Gemmatimonas phototrophica: one gene and its partner. The protein of the gene in region 1 interacts with the protein of each later gene in a pairwise test. Links are inferred from orthologs where the notes say so. Each region holds a gene or a part of one and is shown in the gene's direction. Other genes may lie near its edges. The genes, in order: ctaD and GEMMAAP_RS16100.

Evidence for each region.
Region 2: the proteins of ctaD (region 1) and GEMMAAP_RS16100 interact in binary tests that used the Escherichia coli proteins (3 or more experiments, as listed by UniProt). The link is inferred for Gemmatimonas phototrophica from one-to-one orthologs.

The regions. Positions count from the first base shown.
Region 1 is NZ_CP011454.1:744,875-755,647, forward strand. The notes cover bases 2,853-5,840. They hold ctaD (cytochrome c oxidase subunit I), read left to right. Parts: upstream 2,853-3,398; coding sequence 3,399-5,282; downstream 5,283-5,840. Other genes in these bases: coxB (cytochrome c oxidase subunit II), read left to right, coding at 2,853-3,358; GEMMAAP_RS03240 (cytochrome c oxidase subunit 3), read left to right, coding at 5,284-5,840. In the rest of the region: GEMMAAP_RS03220 (methyl-accepting chemotaxis protein), read right to left, coding at 1-515; GEMMAAP_RS03225 (ABC transporter substrate-binding protein), read right to left, coding at 512-1,579; more of coxB, read left to right, coding at 2,069-2,852; more of GEMMAAP_RS03240, read left to right, coding at 5,841-5,973; GEMMAAP_RS03245 (cytochrome C oxidase subunit IV family protein), read left to right, coding at 5,981-6,304; GEMMAAP_RS03250 (cytochrome c oxidase assembly protein), read left to right, coding at 6,525-7,430; GEMMAAP_RS03255 (SRPBCC family protein), read left to right, coding at 7,427-8,335; GEMMAAP_RS03260 (hypothetical protein), read left to right, coding at 8,737-9,312; GEMMAAP_RS03265 (acyltransferase family protein), read left to right, coding at 9,309-10,505; dacB (D-alanyl-D-alanine carboxypeptidase/D-alanyl-D-alanine endopeptidase), read left to right, coding at 10,510-10,773. UniProt on the Escherichia coli protein: Cytochrome bo(3) ubiquinol oxidase is the terminal enzyme in the aerobic respiratory chain of E.coli that predominates when cells are grown at high aeration.
Region 2 is NZ_CP011454.1:3,804,362-3,815,127, reverse strand. Bases 3,431-6,411 are described here. They hold GEMMAAP_RS16100 (pyridoxal phosphate-dependent aminotransferase), read left to right. Parts: upstream 3,431-4,326; coding sequence 4,327-5,496; downstream 5,497-6,411. Other genes in these bases: GEMMAAP_RS16095 (alpha/beta fold hydrolase), read right to left, coding at 5,529-6,411; GEMMAAP_RS16105 (DUF3429 domain-containing protein), read right to left, coding at 3,815-4,270; GEMMAAP_RS16110 (DUF4184 family protein), read left to right, coding at 3,431-3,695. In the rest of the region: GEMMAAP_RS16125 (GMC oxidoreductase), read right to left, coding at 1-465; GEMMAAP_RS16120 (RidA family protein), read left to right, coding at 655-1,134; GEMMAAP_RS16115 (type IV pilus twitching motility protein PilT), read right to left, coding at 1,159-2,652; more of GEMMAAP_RS16110, read left to right, coding at 2,910-3,430; more of GEMMAAP_RS16095, read right to left, coding at 6,412-6,473; GEMMAAP_RS16090 (DUF4334 domain-containing protein), read right to left, coding at 6,539-7,078; GEMMAAP_RS16085 (RNA polymerase sigma factor), read right to left, coding at 7,099-8,448; GEMMAAP_RS16080 (YciI family protein), read left to right, coding at 8,464-8,823; GEMMAAP_RS16075 (alkaline phosphatase family protein), read right to left, coding at 8,850-10,463; GEMMAAP_RS16070 (DUF4956 domain-containing protein), read left to right, coding at 10,581-10,766. UniProt on the Escherichia coli protein: Shows aminotransferase activity with methionine and histidine as substrates, and to a lesser extent also with phenylalanine.

The DNA.
Region 1 (10,773 bases):
GCCCCGCTGCGTGCGCCTTTGCGCAGGGCCTGCAGTTCGTTCTCGATGGCGTCCATGTCGCGCGTGGTTTGCGCGAGCACGCGGTCGGCGTTGGCCGTTTGCCCCGCCACCTGCCACGCGCGTGTCACCGCAATGCGCACTTCGAGGGAGGCCTGCAGTCGTCCGATGTTCTCCAGGTGCCGCCGTTCGCTCGAGTTGAGCGCACCACGGCCCAGGGCATCATTGCGCAGCTGTTCGGCCTGCGTCACCAACGTGCGATACACCTGTTCGTCGTCGCTGGTGCCGGTGCTGAGGTAGCGCAGCCCGGCGACCAGTTCGCGCAGCACGGTGTTGGTGGCGCGTTCAATGAACTCCGACCGGTCGGCCAACGCGCGGACCGTGTTTTCGGCGTCGCGATTACTGCGCGAGAGCCCGTACCAGCCCAGGAGACCGGCCACGAGCAACAGCGTGATGGAAATCCCGAAGCCCGCAATGAGTCGGGCGCGAATGGTGGTGAGGCGCCAGATACCGCTCATGGCCGACCTCCCGATCCGCTGGCCGGCCCCGTGGGGGGCTCACCGGGCACCCGGGTAATGACCACCGTGCGTCCCTTGATGTCATGGTTCTTCTCGAAGGCAATGCGGCCCACGACGCCATCCACCGACGGCGCCCCGTTGCCAACTTGCTCCAGCGCGAGCCGCAACGCCGCCCGCGTACGCACCCCATTCGCCACGGTGCGCCCAACCACGATCGCGGCGTCGTAGGCCAGCGCCGCAAACATGTCGGGGGCGCGGCCAAAACGGGCCTTGTACGCGGGCAGGAAATACTGGGCTTCTTTGCTGGAGGCCCGGGACTCATCGAAGAAGGCCACGTAGCGCGCACCGGCGGCATCGCCGTCCTCTTTCATGTTCTCCGTGCCATCGCCTCCAATGAAGGGCACCGTGATGCCTTTGCGGCGCAACGCGCGCATGAGTTCCAGAGCATCAGCGCCGTCACCGGGAAAGAGCAGCACATCGGGGGCGAGCGACGCAATGAGCGCCGCGTAGGCGTCAAACTCCACGACGCCGGTGAGGTACGGGTCACGCATGACCACCGCGCCCCGCCCCTGTTCGAACGTCTGGGCGAAGGTGGCGGCCCAGTCGCGGCCGTAGGAATCGTTGCGATACACGATGGCCGCACGGCGGGCACGCAACGTGTCGAGCACCCACTGAGCGGTGTACATCGCGGCGTTGGCGTCCGAGGGCGATACCCGGAAGAACCACGGGCTGATCCCGCTCAGGCGCGGCGACGACGAGGTGGGGGAGATGGCGACCACGCCGTTGGCGCCGTCGTGTTCGGTGTCGGCGTACACCGGAATCGCTTCGAGCGTATTGCCGCTTTCGGGGTGTCCCACCACGGCAATCACGGAGGGATCTTCGCGCAGTTGCTGGGCGACCCGCACTGCACTGTTGGCGGTGGAGTCTGGCAGGCGCACGCGAAACCGCGGGCCACCGCCCTGTTCATTAAGCCGGGCGACCGCGACTTCGACCCCGTGCACCACCTGGATGTAGTTCGGCGATCCGGGAATGGCACCCACGCCAATCGCGAGCGGGCCGGACATGGCACCGTCGTCTGCCCGCCGACAGCCGGCGCTGGCAAGGGTGAGCGCCCAGGACGCCAGCAGCGCTAGGGGAACTCGACCGCAGTGGGGACGGCGCGCTACCGCGGCGAAGGGCGTCGGGGGCCCGGAGGGGCGGGAAGGTGGCACGGAGGATTTCACACCGAAAAGACGATCCGGACGGCCCCCCGGAAACGGCATATAAATCTCCGATTTTTAGCCGTTTTCGACCGGTTCATTAGGACCGCTTTCGGACTGAAAAACCCTCTAAAAATTGTTTAGAAAGTTATGGACTCAAGAAAAGTCTGACAAACCCCGAAAAGACTCAAAGAATTGCTTGCGAGGTTTTGAAACCACGGTTTAGCTTCGCTTCAGTAGTCCCACCACCCCTCCCTTTGCCTCGTGCCCGGTTCCTCAAAAACCGCGCACGGGGTGAAGGGATCCCACACTCCCTCAGGAACCGGCATGGTTGGCACGTTCCGCCCGCGGCGAATGGCTTCCGCTGCGCTGCTGGGCGCTCTGGCCCTCGGGCTCGCAGCCTGCGGCGGCGAGTATCCGAATTCGACGTTCAATCACAACACCGACTTCAACGCGGACATCGACGCGTTGTGGGACAAGCTCCTGTTCTGGGGCACGATTGTCTTTGTCGGCGTTGAGGCTGCTCTCGTCTACACGATTTTCCGTTTCCGTCGTCGCCCTGGTGCGCCGACGCCCAAGCAGGTGCATGGGAACACGGTGCTGGAGATCACCTGGACGGCCATTCCCGCCGTCATCCTGATCTTCATCGCCATCCCCACCGTCCGCACGATCTTCAAGACACAGGCGAAGGCCGCTCCGGACGCATTGCAGGTCGAAGTCATCGGCCATCAGTGGTGGTGGGAGTTCAAGTATCCCCAGCTGGGCATCACGACGGCCAACGAGCTGTATCTGCCCAATGGGCGGACGGTGAACTTCCAGCTCAAGACGATCGACGTGCTGCACTCCTTCTGGATTCCCCAGATGGGCGGCAAGCGCGATTTGATCTCGAACCGCACCAACTACCTCTGGTTCACGCCGAACAAGGACCTGCCGTCGTCGGCGTGGAACGGGTTCTGTGCCGAGTTCTGCGGCCCGTCGCACGCGAACATGAAGTTCCGCGTGTACACGGTGACGCCGCAGGAATTCGACCAGTGGTCGGCGCACCAGAAGCAGAACGCGATCTTCCCGACAGTGGCAGCGGCACCGGCACCGGCTGCCGTGGCTCCGGTCCCGTCGGGAACGGGTGCGACCCCGGTGTTGCTCGCCTCCGTGCAGGGCGCGCAGCCGGTGGCGGCCGATTCGGCCGCTCCCGCCGCGGCTCCTGTCCCGGTGTGGGCATTCCCCCGCGAGAAGTTGGAGTCGGAATTCAAGTACACCATTCCGACGGCCAAAATTCCGGTCTCGGTCACCTTCGATGAGTCGCTGCTGGCCAAGGGCGACGCCGAGAAGGGGCGTCAGCTGTACAGCAAGTCGACCTGCATCGGCTGCCATGCCATTGGTGGCACGCCGTTCAACATGGCGAACGTGGGCCCGAATCTGACGCATGTCGGGACGCGCTACACGATTGCTGGTGGTCTCTACCCGAACGACGCGAAACATCTCGCCTACTGGATCAAGAACGCTCCGGCGCTCAAGCCGGGCAGCCTCATGCCCACGCTCGGCAAGGGGCTGACCGATCCGAAGACGAAGATGGTCGTGACGATGGGCGGTCTTACCGACGCCGACATCGCGGACATCGTGGCGTACCTGCAGGCGCTCAAGTAAGACGCCGTCACCGACTCACGCTTACCTGACTCTCGACACGATGGCTACCATCGCTGCTGCGCCCCCATACACCCAGGCCAAGGCCGCACCCGTTGATACCGGGTTGTGGTCCTGGCTCACGACGGTGGACCACAAGCGCATCGGGGCGCTCTATCTCATTACGGGGTTGTTCTTCTTCGTCGTCGGTGGCCTCGAGGCCGCCGTCATTCGTGCACAGCTGGCGGTTCCGAACGGCACGCTCGTGTCGGCGGACATGTACAACCAGCTGTTCACGATGCACGGCACGACGATGATCTTCCTCGCCGTCATGCCGCTCTCCGCGGCCTTCTTCAACTTCCTCATCCCCCTGCAGGTCGGGGCTCGTGACGTCGCCTTTCCACGACTGAACGCGTTCTCCTACTGGATCTACCTGCTGGGCGGCATCTTCATCACGGTGCCGATCTTCTTCTCGGTGGCACCGGACGGCGGCTGGTTTGGCTACGCGCCGCTCAGCACCAAGGCGTACTCGCCGCAGATCAACATGGATTTCTGGGTCATCGGCCTGCAGATCCTGGGTATCTCGTCGCTGGCCGCCGGCTTCAACTTCATCACCACGATCATCAACATGCGGGCGCCCGGCATGTCGCTCATGCGCATGCCGATCTTCACGTGGATGTCGTTCGTGGTGCAGTTCCTGGTGGTGCTGGCCTTCCCCGTCATCACCATCGCGCTCGTGTTCCTGCAGTTCGACCGCTTCTTCGGTACGAACTTCTACACGGTCGCCAAGGGCGCCGACCCGTTGCTCTGGCAGCACCTGTTCTGGGTGTTCGGCCACCCCGAGGTGTACATCCTCATTCTGCCGGCCTTCGGTCTCGTCTCCGAAGTGCTGCCCACGTTCTCGCGCAAGCCGCTCTTCGGTTACCCGGTCATGGTGTACTCGGGTATCCTCATCGGCTTCCTCGGCTTCGGCGTCTGGGCGCACCATATGTTCTCGGTGGGCATGGGGCCCATTGCCGACTCGGTCTTCTCGCTCGCGACGATGCTCATCGCGATCCCGACCGGCGTGAAGATCTTCAACTGGATGGCCACCATGTGGGGCGGTCAGATCCGCTTCACCGTCGCCATGAAGTTCGCCGTCGCGCTCGTCGCGCTGTTCACGGTGGGTGGTATCTCGGGCGTCATGCACTCCTCGCCCCCGGCCGACCTGCAGCAGACCGACACCTACTTCATCGTCGCGCACTTCCACTACGTGCTCTACGGCGGTTCGGTGTTCGGCATCTTCGCCGGCACGTACTACTACTTCCCGAAGATCACGGGCCGCTTCCTTTCGGAGAAGCTCGGCAACTGGCACTTCTGGATCTCGCTCATCGGCATGAACCTCACGTTCTTCCCGATGCACTTCAGCGGGCTCCTCGGCATGCCGCGCCGCTACTACCAGTACGACGCGGGGCAGGGCTTCGAGATCTTCAACCTGATGTCCACCGTCGGCACGCTGATCCTCATGATCGGTACGCTCTTCGGGCTCATCAACATCTGGAAGAGCTGGAAGGGTGGTGAGATGGCGTCGAGCAACCCCTGGGGTGCCGCCACCATCGAATGGTCCATTCCGTCGCCGCCGCCCGACTACAACTTTGCGGAGCTGCCGCAGATCAAGTCGCGCTATCCCATGTGGAATACGAAGGAAGGCGCGGAGCTGGTGCACGAAACCACGTACGAAGAGGAGAAGGGGCGTCACATCCCCACGTCGCAGGAGTTGGGCATCACCATGCCGAATCCTTCGATCTGGCCCCTGATCACTGCGGCCGGCATCATCACGATGTTCTGCGGCCTGCTCTTCCTGGAAAAGAGCACGACCACTGGCGTTGCGATCATGCTGATCGGCACGCTCTGGTGGGTGGGCTCACTCTACAAGTGGCTGCTGACGCCGCTCGAGGACCATCACTGAGATGAGTGCCACTACTGTTTCCGCTTCCCACGGGGATGGCCACGCGCACGCGGGCGGCCATCACACCTCGCTGGGGCTCGACAACCGCAAGATCGCCATCTGGGCCTTCATTGGCTCAGAATGCATGCTCTTCGCCTCGCTGATCTCCACGTACCTCATCTACAAGGGACGCAGCCCGCAGGGGCCCTTCCCGCATGAGCCGTGGACCAATCCGGCGACCGGCGAAGTCATGAAGCCGATCCTCGACATCCCGGTCACCTCGGCGTCCACCTTCGTGCTGCTGATGTCGTCGGTGGCCATGGTAATGGCGCTGAACGCCGTGCAGACGAAGCACGAGCCCAAGGTCTCCACGTGGGACAAGATCAAGGGCTCGTCCAAGCTGTGGCTGTGGATGACTGCCGGCCTCGGCACGGTGTTCCTTGGCTTCCAGGCGTACGAGTTCACGTCGTTCATCAACGAAGGGCTGACCATCCGCACGAACCTGTTCGGGTCCAGCTTCTTCACGCTCACCGGCTTCCACGGCGCGCACGTGACGGTGGGTGTGCTGTGGCTCTTCACGCTGCTGGCCATTGACTACAAGCGCGGGTTGCAGCCCAAGGATGCCCTGCTGGTGGACATCGCGGCGCTGTACTGGCACTTCGTTGACGTGGTCTGGATCGTGATTTTCCCGCTCATTTACCTGATCAAGTGAGGCGCTGATGTCCGGACATTCCGAAGCTCACGCGCACCCCTCGGTCGGCACGTACGGCAAGATCGCCCTGATCCTCACGATCATCACGGTCTTTGAGGTCTCGGCGTACTACATCCCGGCGTGGGAATCGAGCGCGATCTACGTGCCCAGCATGTTGAGCATGTCGGCGGTGAAGTTCTTCCTGGTTGTCGCCTACTACATGCACCTCAAATACGATCACAAGCTGTTCCGGGCGCTGTTCACCGGACCGTTTCTGGTCGCCGGCCTCACGCTGATCGGCTTGCTGTTCCTGTTCAGCAAGCTGGTCATCCGGTTGGGGCTGCTGAGCTAAACAGCTCGTCGAACGTTTGACCCGGAACCCGAACGCGCGATTCAGAACTGATCAGTTCTGGGTCATGAGTTCGGGTTTTGAGTTTTGGGTTGGACTGCGGTTCAACCGTCGACCCGAAACTCGAACCCAGAACCCAGAACCCAAAACTGATCAGTTCCGGGTTGTGAGTTCGGGTGTTGAGTTTTGAGTTGCTCATCCGTTGCCTGATTAGATTTCGCCTATGTATCTGCTTCATCCTGTCGCCCGCCTGTCGCTTACGGAGTTCTCGGTCCACCCGAGCACAACGATTGGCATTGCCCTCTTTGCCGCGGCGTATATCTGGCGCGCGAAACAGGGGCCCAGTGCGGCGGACCGGTTCCCCGTTGGTGTGACCGCCGACAGCGCGGACGCCAATCAGCTGGACGCTGCGGCGGCGCCAGCGGGGCCAACGCCCATGCAACGGCTTGCCTACTTCTCGTCGCTGGTGCTGCTGTTCTTTACGCTGAACGGGCCGCTGCACGACCTGAGCGATTTCTATCTGTTCAGCGGGCACATGGTGCAGCACCTCATTCTCACGCTGGTCGTGCCGCCGCTCATGATTGCCGGTACGCCGGGATGGATGCTGCGTCCCATGTTGCGCCGCGCCGCGCTGTTCCCGGTGGCGCGCAAGCTCACCAGCACGGCGTCGAGTTTCGTGATCTTCAACGTGGTGCTGGCCTTGTGGCATTTGCCGCCCATGTACAATCTCGCGCTGGCCAACCACGGCGTGCACATCCTGCAGCACCTCATGTTCATCGCGGCGTCGGTGCTCATGTGGTGGCCGCTCATGTCGCCGCTGCCGGAATTGCCGCGGGCCGCCTATCCGGCGCAGATGCTGTACTGCTTCCTCATGGTCATCCCCATGTCGATCATTTCGATCTACATCGCCATGGCGGATTCCCTCTTGTATCCCGCGTATGCGGTGGCGCCGCGTATTCTGGGCATCACGCCATTGCAGGATCAGCAGTACGGTGGGCTGATCATGTGGATCCCGGGCGGCGTGTTCTTCTATGCGGTCATGACCGTGGTGTTCTTCAAGTGGTCGGCCCGCGGGGAAGATTCCGAAGAAAGTGCGCAGGTGGGGTGGGTGCCGCGGACGCAGCCATGAAGCGTCCGGTGAAGGGCAAGACCAGTGGTCGTGGGGGCAAGCCGCTCCGTCGCGGCGCCAAAGCCAACGCCGCTCAGGACGCGGCCGAGGAACCGCGCGAGGTACGGGCCGGCACGCAGGCGGGCTACCACGCTCCCACCCGCGCGGCCCATCGCAAAGGTCTCTCCAAAAAGCTGGTCGAGAAGGAGCGCGAAGAAGCCCCCGCGCGCGAGCAGCGGGAGCGGGAACAGCGCGAGTACGAACGTCGGCAACGCGAGATGCGCGAGCAGGAGCGGCGCGACCAGGAACTGCGGGACCAGCCGAAGCGGGAGCCTGCACCGCGCGCGCGCGGGGCGAGCATCGCACCGCGTGGGTCATCCACTCAAGGCGCCCGGCGGAATGGCCCCCTGAGCACGTCTGCGGCCGGCAAGGGGGCGCCACACACCAAGGCGCCGCACGCCAGGACGCCAGACGCCAGGACGCCAGACGCCAGGACGCCGCACACCAAGACGCCAAACGCCAAGACGCCGCGCCCGAAAGCACCGAGTGCGGCGCCGGTGGTTCGCCCGCCAGTGCCTGCCGACGTGCCCAGCGCGCCTGACAGCGGACTCACGGTGCGCGTCTCGCGCATTCTCAACGTGCCCGCCAGCGCCGTGTTTCGCGCGGTCAACGATCCCGACAAACGTAGGTGGGCGCCCACGCAGCTCTTTCGCATCGTGAGCGTCCTCGCGCCGCGATTCATTCGACTGGCCTTCCCCGACGGCACCCTCGTGGCCATGTCCGTCGCCCGGCAAGGGAACGCCCGCTGCACGGTGAGCCTCGAACTCACCAAACTGCCCGTTGGCACCGACGAGCGCATGGTGAAGGCCACGTGGGACGAAGCCCTGTCGGGACTCCAGGAACAGCTGGACGCCAGCTGGGACTGACCGCGGCACGGGTGACGGAGAGGTGAGATGTCTGATGGCGGATGTCAGATGTCTGAGGGTGAGCTGGAAACTGCGTTATGGGTTAGCGGGTTACCGAGTAACAGCGGAACTGCAGTTACGACCGCTGTTCCCCACGTGAGTGAGGGGCAGGTACGCGCCGATGCCAGCACTCGCACCTCTCACCTCGCTTTCATCGCGCCTCTCACCTTCGATATCCATCGCACCTCGCGATTCGCAACGCTCTCTCCTCTACGTCGCGACTCGCAACGCTCTCACCTCCACGTCGCGACTGGGCGGCCCCTATCTCGCGATCGTCGCCCCTCGACAAACTCCGTTGGTGTAGCGACACTCCGACAGATCGCTCCCGCGCCCATCGACCACGCCCTTCGCCCAATCGCCTCATGTCTCCGCGCCCCCGACTTGCCGCGTCGCTGACGCTGGCTGCGCCGCTTGCCCTGCTGCTCGCCGCCTGTGGTGACGGGTCCGGGGCCAAAGACTCATCCGTCAGTGGCAACAAGCAGGCCGCGGCGGTTCCCCAGTGCGCCAATGCCGATACCACGGCGCTCCGTCGTGCAGTGCTCGACTACATCACCACCGCCGATCCACTGCCGCAGCGGTTCCTAAGCGCCTTTGGGACCGATTCGGCGCTCCCGGAAGACGGCTTCAAGGCGCTGCAGGACAAGGGCCCCACGTACTTCTACAACGACAACCCCAAGAATCAGGCGCAGGTGCGCCAAAAGCTGGCCGATGCCGGGCCGTACACCTCCATGCTGGTGGTCTACAAGGGGCGTACCGAAAGCGATAACGGCAACACCGTCACCTTCTCGCTGGGTGGCCACTACATCGGCGGCGAGCACGAAGGAAAGGTCTCCCCGGTGCGACAGATCATGGTGCGCTGCGACAGCACCGGGGCCTGGCGGTTGCCGAAGCCGACCACCGCGCCGGCTGCTGCCAGCCCCGCGGACGCCAGCAAATGACAGGGTCCCTGAAGACGGAGCGACTCGTCTCGCTTGACGTCTTCCGTGGCATGACCGTCGCCGGGATGTTGCTGGTCAACAATCCCGGCACCTGGTCGGCGATCTATCCGCCGCTGCAGCACGCGCCGTGGCACGGCTGGACACCCACCGATCTCATCTTCCCGTTCTTCCTCTTCATCGTCGGCATCACCACGGAGCTGTCGCTGCGGGTGCGGCGGGCACGGGGCGACGATGACCAGGCCATCCTGCGACAGATTCTCCGTCGCGGGGCGCTCATTTTTCTCTTCGGCTTCCTGCTCTCCGGCTTTCCGTTTTTCACCTGGTCGTCGTCGCTCGACGGCGCGTCCTTCGGGGCCCGGGTGCTGGATCGCATTGAGCATTGGCGCGTCATGGGCGTGCTGCAGCGCATTGGATTGGCCTACATCGTGGGCGGGCTGCTCACCTGGCGCACGTCGGTCAAACAGCAGGTGGCCATCTTGGCGGCGTTGCTGCTGAGCTACTGGGCCCTCATGACGCTGGTGCCGGTGCCGGATACCGGCGTGCCGGGCCGCTTTGTGCTCGATAAACCGGACCAGCTGCTGAGTGCGTGGCTCGACCGCGTGGTGTTGGGCACCAACCATCTGTGGGTGGGGGGCAAAACGTGGGACCCCGAAGGGCTGCTCAGCACGCTCCCCGCGGTCGGGACCATGATCTGCGGGACCTTTGCTGGCAAATGGATTGGCGAGCAGCAGCGTCCGCTCGCGGAGCGTCTCGCCGGCCTCTTTGCCGTGGGCGCGCTGGCCATGATGCTCGGCGCCATCTGGCATTGGGTGTTCCCCATCAACAAGAACATCTGGACGAGCTCGTACGTGGTGTTCACGGCCGGGATCGGGGCCGTCTCGCTGGCTACCTGCATGTGGCTCATCGATGTGCAGCAGCTGCGACGCTGGACCCATCCGTTCGTCATTTATGGGACGAATCCGATGCTGGCCTTTCTGGGCTCCGGATTGATGGCCCGTTGCATCTCGTCCATTTGGACGTGGGAAACGCAAAACGGAACGCGGACCTCGGCTCAGGGGTTTGCCTTCACTACGATGTTTGCTTCTTGGCTTCCGCCGCGGGAAGCGTCGTTTGCTTACGCCGTCAGCTTCGTGGCCCTCTGGTATCTGATCCTGTGGGCGGCATGGAAGCGCGGATTCGTACTCAAGGTCTGACGTCATGAACCGTTGCATTTGCTGGTGTGCACGTTCGTCGCTCGTTTCGGTGTGCACACTGGCCCTGTCCGCTCTGGTGGTCACTCCGGTGGTTCCGCGTGCGGCGCTGGCCGCACCGGTTTTCGCGCCGGTGTCAGCCAACACGGTGGCTGCGGCCGGCGTGCAGCAGGTGCGCGAGCGTCAACCCAAGCGCACCACCACCAAGAAGACTCCCGCCCGCTCCAAGCGCACCACGTCTGCCCCCAAGCGTCGCGCGCCGGTCATTCCG
Region 2 (10,766 bases), 3.1 Mb from region 1 along the record:
GGAGTACCACGGCGCGATATCCTTGTAGCGAATGGGCCAGTCGACCGCGATGCCTTCCTTGGCATTCGCGTCGAAGTCGAAGTCGCTCCAGCGGTAGCTCTGGCGCCCCCACATGAGGGAGCGGCCGCCCAGGTGGTAGCCACGGTACCAGTCGAAGCGCTTGGTCTCGGTGTACGGCGAATCCTTGTCGTTCGCCCAGTAGTCGAGATTCTTTTCGTTGAGCGGATAATCACGGCTCAGCACCGGATACTCCGCGATCATTTTCTGGGTGCGGCCGCCGCGGTGGGGATATTCCCACGGCCCCTTGGTGGCGTTGGTGTAGCCCGTGATGTGGTCAATGTTGTGGCCACGCTCGAGCATGAGCACCTTGAGCCCCTTTTCGGTGAGCTCTTTTGCGGCCCAGCCGCCGGAGATACCGGAGCCTACGACAATCGCGTCGAACTCCGTGGTTTGTGCAGCCTGCACTGCTCCTCCTGTTCGCGGCCCGGGAAGGATGGGCCGATCGGTCCTTCACCGGCGGGGTGGGGTGGGAGCGCCGGTGTCGCTAAACAGCGTTCCCCAAAAGCTGTACGGTGGTCCTCGCTGGCGCGAGGGGTGTTTCCGAAACAACCGTCCCAGCCTTGACGTGGCCCGTGGTGGCATCAGCTTCGGGGCATGCCTACCTCATCGCCGTTTCGCGTCGTGCGCACCCTGGCGCTCGTCCTCGCCGTTGCCGCCCTTGGCACCGCATGCAGTGCCCGTCGCCCCACGCCGGTCGCGGAGCCGGAGTACATCCATCCCGATGGTCCGCCGGCCAATCCGTTCTCCCCTGCTGTGCGGGTCGGGAATCTGGTCTTCGTCTCCGGTACGCTGGGCACCGTCGGGACCGGTTTGACGCTGGTGCCGGGCGGCATCTCTGCGGAAACGAAGCAGGTGATGGAAAACATCAAGCGCACGCTGGCGGCGGCGGGGCTGGGAATGGACCGGCTGGTGAAGTGCACCGCCTTTCTGGCCGACCTCAAGGAATGGCCGGCCATGAACGAGGTCTACCGCTCGTATTTCAGCAACGGCAAGTATCCGGCGCGGGCCGCGGTACAGGCCACGCTGCTGTCCGGGGCGCGGGTGGAACTGGAGTGCACCGCGGCGGCCAAATAGGCACGCCGAGGACAGGGGCGAGGCTTACTCCTCGCCCGCCACGTTGTCGATGTTGTGGCCGAGGGCGCGCAGCTTGGCGCTCATTTCCTTCTTTTCCACGGCCTTCACATACGCCTCTTCGGCCTCAATCGTTTTGCTCTTCACCAGATTGAGCAGCGCGTCGTTGAGCGTTTCCATGCCCAGCTTCTTCTGGGTCTGAATGATGTTGGGAATCTGTACCGTCTTGCCCTCACGAATGAGGGCGCTCACGGCCTTGTTCACCAGCAGGATTTCGCGGGCGGCCACGCGGCCGCCGCCAATCTTCTTGCACAGCGTCTGCGAAATGACACCCTTGAGCGATTCGGCCAGCATGATGCGGATCTGATCCTGCCGGTCGGCGGGGAACTGGTCCACAATACGGTTGATGGTGCTGGCGGCCGTGCTGGTGTGCAGCGTCCCGAACACGAGGTGGCCGGTTTCCGCCGTCTCCAGCGCAATGGCAATCGTTTCCAGGTCGCGCAGCTCACCCACGAGAATGATGTCGGGATCTTCGCGCAATGCGGCCCGCAACGCACTCTTGAACGACTGCGTGTGCACCCCCACCTGCCGTTGCGTGATGAGGCACTTCTTGCTCTGGTGGACGAACTCGATGGGGTCTTCGATCGTGATGATGTGATCGGAGCGGGTCCGATTCACGAGGTCCACCAGCGCGCACAGTGTCGTGGACTTGCCGGAGCCAGTGGGCCCGGTCACCAACACGAGTCCCTTGGTGAGATGGCACAGGGCCTGCACTTCGGGGGAGATCCCCATCTGTTCCACCGTCACCGTGTTGCTGGCAATCGTCCGAATGACGGACGCCACTCCGTGCCGATCACGCAGCACATTCACACGGAAGCGCGACACGCCCTCGATTTCATGGGCGAAGTCGGTATCCCACTGGGTGTCGAATTCCTTCTTGTTCTTGTCCGGCATGATGGAGCGCATCATGGCGGTCACGGTTTGATCATCCAGTGCCGCTTCGTCTTCAAGACGCAGCAGATCGCCACCCATGCGGAAGATGGGCGGCTCTCCGACCCGCAGGTGCAGGTCGGCAGCGCCGCGTGAGCACTGGATGCGCAACAGCTTCTCGAGCGCCGCCTTGGCCGCGTCATTGGAATGGAACGGACCAAACGGCGCGTCCCCTTCGCGTTTGCGGACAGTGCTCTGATCGGTGCTCGGCTCACCCGTGCTCTCGCGTTCCACCCACGGACGAATATGAATGCGGGTCGTCGAGGCGTCTGGCTCCTGTTGCACCAGCCATTGCTTCTCGTTCCACGTGTACGTGAACTTGATCCCCTCGGCGGCAACAATGGCCGCGCGGTCCTCCGGCCCTGCCAGTTCGCCGACCAACGCGAGCACCTGAGATTGCGACAAAACCTGCGTGCTCACCTGCTGCAACCCATTGGGGGTCATGCAGCGAATAGGCGCGTTGGTCTCGAGGAGAATCTGTGTGGCGGCGCCTGATTCCAGGCGCGGCAGGACCTTGTCGAGTTGGGGCACGCTGTTACGGCAGTGGCGAAGGGGGCGGACAACCTGCCACGGAAGGCGTTACGGCTTCGGAACGCCACCGGGCAATGACAGGACGAGTTCACCGGCCATTCGGAAACGTTTCGCACGCCGGGGGGCGTGGCCGCCCGTCACACGCCCGTGGCGCAACCGTGGTGTCTTCGGGACGAAGTCGTCCGGAAATCGTGGCGTGGCCCGCCGATGATTCCTGACGTCCGCGATGGCCCGAGGGTCCCTCTCGCCCGTGATACGTGCCCGCTACCCTGCTTGCGCACCAGACCCTCGTCTTGCCGCTCAAGATGAAGTGGCCACGCCATTTCTCCGGGCTGGCGCTTTGCCTGGGGAGTATGGCGCCAGATCTGGAGTTCATCTTCCGACTGGCCGACGACTGGATCTTCAGTCACACGGTATCGGCCCAGCTCTGGTTTACGGTACCGTTGGTTCTGGTGCTGCATCGGCTCCTGACCCGGATCGTGTTCCCGGTGCTGCTCCCCTACGTCCGAGACGTCTCATGGTTGCGGCTCCATGATCTCGCCGCCCTTGAGCCCGCACGAGGCCTGGCTGATTGGGGGCGCGTGGCCGTGTCTGCCTGGATCGGGGGAATGTCGCACGTGGTCCTCGATGGCATTACCCACGGCAATCATTCCGGGTGGCTGGTGCCGTGGTTTCCCTTTCTGCGCACCCCGGTTCCCCACCTAGGCAGCACCGCACCGTTGCACGACGCCCTGCAACTCTGGCTCACCATCGGCTTCGGGATCGCCTGTGCGCTGATGTGGCGCCGCATTGCCGCTCAACGGCTCCTGTGGCGCTGGAAAAACGTGGCGCCCCAGCAGCTCCCCAAACGCCCCCGGACCCACGGCATCCAGGTTCTGCGGGTGCTCACCGTATGTGCCGGCGTCGGCGTCCTCCTGGGGGCCAGCCAGCCGGCCCACGCACCCAAAGCCACCGCGGCGGCGCTGGCGTTTGGGGCCATAGACGTCGCCGCACTGGGAGCGTTGCTGATCAGCCTGTGGCTAAGGCAGAGAAAGGCAGTGTAAAAGCGTCATGGGTTATGGGTTATCGGGTCACCGGGTTAACGCGGTAACCGCAGTTCCGCAGTTACTCGGTGACCCGATAACCCATAACCCATGACGCTTTTCCAGCAGTTCACTGCAGTTCAAAGCAGTGCCGGGATCATTGCCATCGTGCACAGTAATCCCAGAACGCTCATGACCGTGCGTATGCGCCCGTTCCACGACGGCAGGAGCCCGCTCTGCGAGGCCGACCGGTCCCAGGCGAGCTGCAGCACGCTCGACGCGACCACCATGCCGTAGCCGGCCAGCAGAGGGACCTGTGGCACCATGGCCATCAGGCCGACGATGGATGGCATGGCCGAAAGGATGAGCCGTGGCAAGCTGGGGGTGTCCGGCGCTCGCACGAGTTCCGCTCCCCACCGCGCGCCACCCAGAAAGCTGAGGGTGAGCCCGGTGTACATGAGGAACACCACCTTGGCCGCTTCGGCGTACTCACCCCTGCCGTATACCAGTGCGAGGCAGACGAGAAACGGGATCAGCCCGGAGAGGCAGATCAGCCAGAGCGCACGGGAGGGCATCGGGGACGGAGAATTGGGCATACGGAAATAGTGCCACGATATGGCGCGAGTCGGAATCGGGCGGTAGTCTCTCGCCCATGCCATCCACAGCCACACGCCTGTCCGTCTTTACGGAATCCGTCATTCGCGGCACCACTCGGCTCGCGAATCAGCATGGTGCCATCAATCTCTCGCAGGGCTTCCCCGACTTCGACCCGCCGGAGGTCCTGCTGGAAGGGCTGGAGCGAGCGACTCGCGGACCGTTTCATCAGTACGCCGTCACCTGGGGAGCACCACGCTTCCGTCAGGCGCTGGCCAAAAAGATCAGCCACTTCACGAAGCTGGATGTCGATCCCGACCAGCACCTCGTCGTGACGTGCGGCAGCACCGAAGCGATGATGGTGGCCATGATGACGGCCTGCAATCCAGGCGACAAGGTCATCGTCTTCTCACCGTTCTACGAGAACTATGCGGCCGATGCCATCCTGTCCGGCGCCGAGCCCATTTATGTGCCGCTGCATCCGCCGGGCTTCGGCTTTGACGAAGACGATCTGGCCAAGGCCTTCGCGCAGCAGCCCAAAGCGATCGTCATCTGCAATCCGTCCAATCCCAGCGGGAAGGTCTTCACGCGCGACGAACTGCTCACCATTCTCAAGTACGCCGAGCAGTACGACACGTGGGTGATTACCGATGAGCCCTACGAGCATATCATTTACGCGCCGCACGAGCATGTGTACTTCAATACGCTCCCCGGCGCCTTTGAGCGCACGATCACCTGCAACTCGCTGTCCAAAACATACTCCATTACGGGATGGCGCCTGGGCTACGTGCACGCGCCGGCCGGAGTGATCAACCAGGCCAAGAAGGTTCATGATTTTCTTACCGTGGGTGCCGCTGCCCCGCTCATGGAAGCGGCGGTAGGCGCGCTGGAGCTCCCGTCCTCGTACTACGAAGGACTGACGCAGCTCTACACCGCCAAGCGCGAACTCTTTCTGGATATTCTGCGCTCAACCAGGTTGCCATTTACCGAGCCGCAGGGCGCGTACTACGTGATGGTGGATATCAGCGCGCTGGGCTTTGCCGACGACACCAAGGCCAGTGAATGGCTCATCAAGGAGGTGGGCGTGGCTGGCGTCCCCGGCTCCAGCTTCTTCCGTGAACCGGTCAAGCATCTCATTCGCTTCCACTTCGCCAAGCGTGAAGAAACACTGCGCGCCGCTGGAGAGCGGTTGGGCTTACTCACCGTTCGGGCGAACGCCGGGCGCTAACTGCTGCACGGAGAGGGCGGGGCGCTGAACGCTCAGCGCTCCGCCAGAAACCCCAGCACATCGGTCACGGTGCGCCGCGGGTCTTCTTCCTGTGGTACGTGGCCAAGTTCGGGATACATGACCAGTTGAGCCATGGGCAACAGCCGCTGAAAGCGTGCGGCCTCCGATGGTGGAATGAGCTTGTCTCGCCCCCCCCACAACATGAGCGTGGGCGCCGTAATGCGGGCAATCAGGGCGGTATCAGCGCCCGGCGCGGATTGGGCAAAGCGCGCCTGCACGGCGGCCCGGTTGCCGGCACGCAGCGCGAGTTCGTAGTACCGCGTCACCATCGCGTCGGAGACCAGCGCCGGATTGCCGTACACATCCTTCACGCTCGACTCCACCACGCTGCGCGGGAGAATGCGGGTGAACAGCCACGAGAGCGACGGTGTGCGGGCCAGCCGAAAGCCAATCGGTACCGAGGCGGACGTGAAGGCAAAGCCGGCAGGATCCACCAGCACCAGCTTCCGCACTCGCTCCGGGTGTCGCGCCGCCACGTTCCAGGCAATCTCTCCCCCCAGCGAATTGCCCGCGATATCTACCCGCGCGACCTGCAGGGAATCGAGCAGCGCCGTCACGAAGCGGGTGTAGCGCACCATACGATAGTCATCGCGCGGGTCGGGGCCGGTCAGCCCGAATCCGGGGAGGTCTACCGAAATGACCCTTCGGGTTCCTCGCAGCGTGCCCGACCATCCCTCCCACGTATGCAGACTCGACGACGTGCCATGCAGCAGCAGAACGGGCACGCTATCGGCCTGGAGGCCTTCGTCGCGCAGGTGCACCTGCAGCCCGTCAACCGGGCGGAACACCGACGGCGGCGGTGCCCAGCGGGGGGCCAATTCGGCCACCGTCCTGTCGGGGGCCGCAACGGCCGAGTAGCCGAGCAGCAACAGCACGGTCAGCATGAAGCCAACGGTCAACCATTTCGCGAGGCGCATGCGGCAATGTGCCACGTGGGTGCTGCGCGTTCAAGCGCGAACAGGTTGCTTATACCGATGAGTGGCTATGCCGCCCCCGCAGCGGCGTCGACCACGCCCTCGAACTCCAGCACAAAAAAGAACGGCGGCGCGTCACGCATATCCATGAGCCCCAGCAACGTGCGATCGTCTACGCGCCGAAAGCTGTCCATGATGGGCAAGTGATCGTACACCATGGTTGCGGTAACCACACCGCGCACAATCATGGCCCGCAGGCGGGCGCGCGGCGCTCGTGTGGTCAGCAGCGGCAGTCCAAGGCGGAATAGCCAGCCGGCCACCGTGCTCTGCGACAGCCAGGGCCAGCGGGCAAGGCCGAGGGGGATACGCCACGGATCCACCGACACTCGCGCACCACCGCGGAGAAACACCAGCGGATGCACCTCTTCGTCGGAAACAAAACTCTTGCCGTGCCACGCATACGACTCGAGCAGGCCATCCATGAAATGACCGGTTGGCAGACCGCGTCCGCGCCAATGCCCGTACAGCTCCGCACAGGCAACAGGCGGCAGTTCGTCAAAACGCGCCAGCGCGTCGGCAGTGGACGTGCCACGCGTCGTGGCCTGCATCAGCCATTCCTCCCGTGGATTCATCCGCGCGCCCCCGCGGCCAATGCCGCCTCACGCTGGCGTGTCCAGTAGCGCCGCACCGGAACCGATGCGGGCAAGGCCAGTGCGGCATTGAATGCGTCTACGGCTCGGTGGTACTCCCCCGCTCGCGCGCGCAGCGTCCCATGCACGGCATGCCACTCCGGCCAGTGGGCAAACATCGTGGCGTCGGCCTCCAGCGCGTCCAGCGCCTGCGCCACCTCACCACATTCGGCGAGCGCCACGAGTCGGGACAGACGGGCCATTGGAGAGGGGGCGATAGTAAGCAGTCTGTCGTACGCCGCCACAATGACGGCCCACGGGGTGTCGGTCCACGAACGCGACAGCGAGTGCGCGGCGGCGATTTCCGCCTCCGCATGATAGCGCGTGAATTGCGCGCCGCTGGCCGAGGCATCGAGCGCCCGCACGCCACGAGCAATGAGCCGTGCGTCCCAGCGCGACCGATCTTGCTCCCGCAACGATACCACGTCGTCACCATCGGCGCGGGCCGGCAGTCGCGCGGCGGTAAAACAGAGCAGCGCGAGCAGCGCGTGCGTGTGCGGCTGCGCCGTCTCCGGCCACTGGGTCAGGATCGTCACCAGTCGCAGCGCTTCCTGACACAGGTCCCCACGCACCAGCAGATCTCCACCGGTGGCCAGGTGCCCCTCGGCAAAGAGCGCGTAGCACACCGTCAGCACATCGTCCAAACGGATCGGGACCTCGGCAGCGCTGGGGACCACGAACGACGCCCGCGCGTCGCGTAGGGTGCGCTTGGCGCGCACGAGCCGTTGGGCCACGGCCGACTCCTCCGCACGCAGCAAGCGCGCAATTTCCGGAACGCTCAACTGCGCCACGCACTTGAGGGTCAGCGCGACGCGTGAGTCCGCCGAGAGTGCGGGATGGCAGCACATAAACAGGAGCCGGAGCTGGTCGTCCCCCAGCGGGGTCTCGTTCGCGGTGTCATCCGGTTCCGGAGACGCGACCTGGTCGGCCTGCCCATCGTCTGCCACCAGCCGTCGCCCTGCCCGGAGGCGATCGAGGTAGCGGCGGTGAGCTACCCGGGTTAGCCAGGCCAGTGGTACGGTTGGGGCCCCGGAGACCGGCCACGTACGGGCCGCCGCCACAAAGGCGTCCTGCACCGCATCTTCTACGGTGTCCCACTGTCCGGTGCCGTACTTTCGCAGCAGCACGGCGGTCAGCGCCGCCGCCGCACTCCGGAATCCCTGCGGATCGGTCAGCAATGTCATCACGCTGGACGCCTCGGCCACGGCGGATGTCGATTCCGTGGCCAACCCTGCGTCACCTGGATACCAGGACGCGCCGGTACGCGGTGCTTCCGAATCCACGGTCACAACCGGAGAGTTTTCATGTCCATGTTCATGCTGCTGTTGTCTGACAATCCCAGCGACTACGCCGAACTGTCGCCCGCCGAGCTGCAGGCAATCGTGGCCCGCTATTCGGCTTGGGCGCAAGAGCTGGGCGCGCAGGGGAAGCTGCGTGGCGGGGAGAAATTGCGCGACGAAGGCGGGAAAATCGTGCGCCGAGAAGGCGGCGCGCTGGTGGTGCGCGATGGCCCGTACGCCGAACTGCGCGAAATCGTGTCCGGCTACTTCCTGATCGACGCCGCCGACTATGACGAAGCCGTGGCCATTGCCCGGTCGTGCCCACATGCCGACTCCAGTGGGCACATTGCGGTGCGGGAAATCGAGGTCACGGGCGGCGCCTGAGACGCGGCGCCCGCGACGGGGCGGCGTTAGCGGATGGGGAGCGCGACGCCGTCCACGGGTTCGAGCACTTTGACTCCCAGCAGCTGCGCCAGGGTGGGGGCAATGTCCACCGTGCGCACAAACTGGGAGCGCACGCCGGGGGTGACCCCGAAGCCCGCAAAGAGCAACGGTACGTGGGAGTCGTAGTCACGGGGGGACCCGTGCGACGCGATGTTGCCGCCCCAGGTGGAGAGCGGGTCGAGCGTAATGACCGCTTCCACATTGACGGTGGCGGGGAACTGATGCGCCCACCGACGTGCAATCACGTCGGTGGCCGTATCGGCCAGCAACGCCTGAAAGCGGTCTACCCGAGCCACGCCGGGGACCGCACGGATCTGGTCCAGCAGAAACGCCATGGCGCTGTCGAGATCGGCTTGCTTGCGGAACGCCCGCCGATCCGCGAGCACGATGTTCACATCGGTCTCAATGGCGAAGGTATCCACCTTGAGGGCGCGTAGCTTGTCGCGCAGCGCCGGCACGATGGAGGCCAAAGACACCCGACGCGGGGGGGGCTGCATGCCGGGCGGCGCCAATTCGGGAATGGTGCCCACGCCGTGGTCGGAGGTGAGCACCACGGTGATCGCCGACGAATCGCGCAGCTTGTAGAGAGAATCGAGGAACGTGCCCACGGCGCGATCCACGCGCAGCACCTGATCGTGCATTTCGCGCGAATCGGGGCCGTAGTTGTGGCCAATGACATCGGTGGCCGACAGCGATACCGCGAGCAGATCCGTCTGCGGACCCGTACCGAGCTTGAGGGATTGGAGTCCGTGCAGCGCGAAGGCCAGCACCATGTCGTCCATGAACGGCGTGATGCGGATATTGGCCCCCGCGTCCATCACGTCCTCAGTGAGGACGTGCGGGAAGGTGACGTTGCGTCCAGCCATTTCAATGGGGACACTGTCCTTTTCGGTGTACGCACTGTCGGGGAGCAGCAGATTCCACGCCTTGCCCGCGAACCCTGCCACCATCTGGCGGTCGTTGAACTGGGCGACCCACGACGGGAGATCCTTGCGGTAATACGTACTGGTGAGAAATCGGCCGTCGATGGAGTACCAGTACACGTCAGTTTTCGCGCGCCCCACGGGCAAAATGGCGCCGCGATCCTTCATGGACACGGAGAGCGTCTTCGCGCGCTTGTCGGCCGCGGTCATCCAGTCCACCAGCGTGGTCCCACGAAAGCGGGTGGGAGACGCGCCGGAGCCATACCCACCCGCGACCAGCGGGGCGGCCTCATCGTCCACGCCAATGGCGTTCATCATGATGCCGGTACTGCGCGGAAAGCGCCCGGAGAGTAGCGTGGCGTGGCCGGGGGCCGTTTCCGTTATGGCGTGATCGTGGTGCGCGGCCGAGAAGCGGGCTCCACCGCGCGCCAAACGGGCAATGCCGCCGGTCAGCTGTGCCCCGTAGCGGTCCACGTAATCGGCCCGGAACTGATCGATCGTGATCAGGACCACCAGCGACGGACGCTGTGGCGGTTGCGGCCGAGGCGCCACGGCGGGACGGGCCCGCGTCGCAGTGGAAGCCTCGGAAGGAGCTGCGGCGCCCGCCATGCAGGCCAGTGTGAGTGCCACGGGCACCCAAGGTATGGAACGCTTCATGGGCCGAATGTATGGCGCGAACGCCTGTGACGCACGATACTGGACGCGATTCCCCCTTGCCGCCCGTCGGCGAGGAGCCGGGGAAGGGGCGCCAGCGCTTCCTTCCCCGTCGTACCCGTGAGCCGGTCGAATGGCTCACGCCGCCTTCTCGAACATGGAACTGATGCGTCACTCGTGGAGCGTGTGGTCATGAGCGTGGGCAGCTGGCGCAATACACCGGCTACCCGCGTCATCCTGCGTTGTCTGGTCTACTACACCGTACTGGTGGGTGGCACGGCGCTGCTGGTGCTGCGCGGGGCTCGC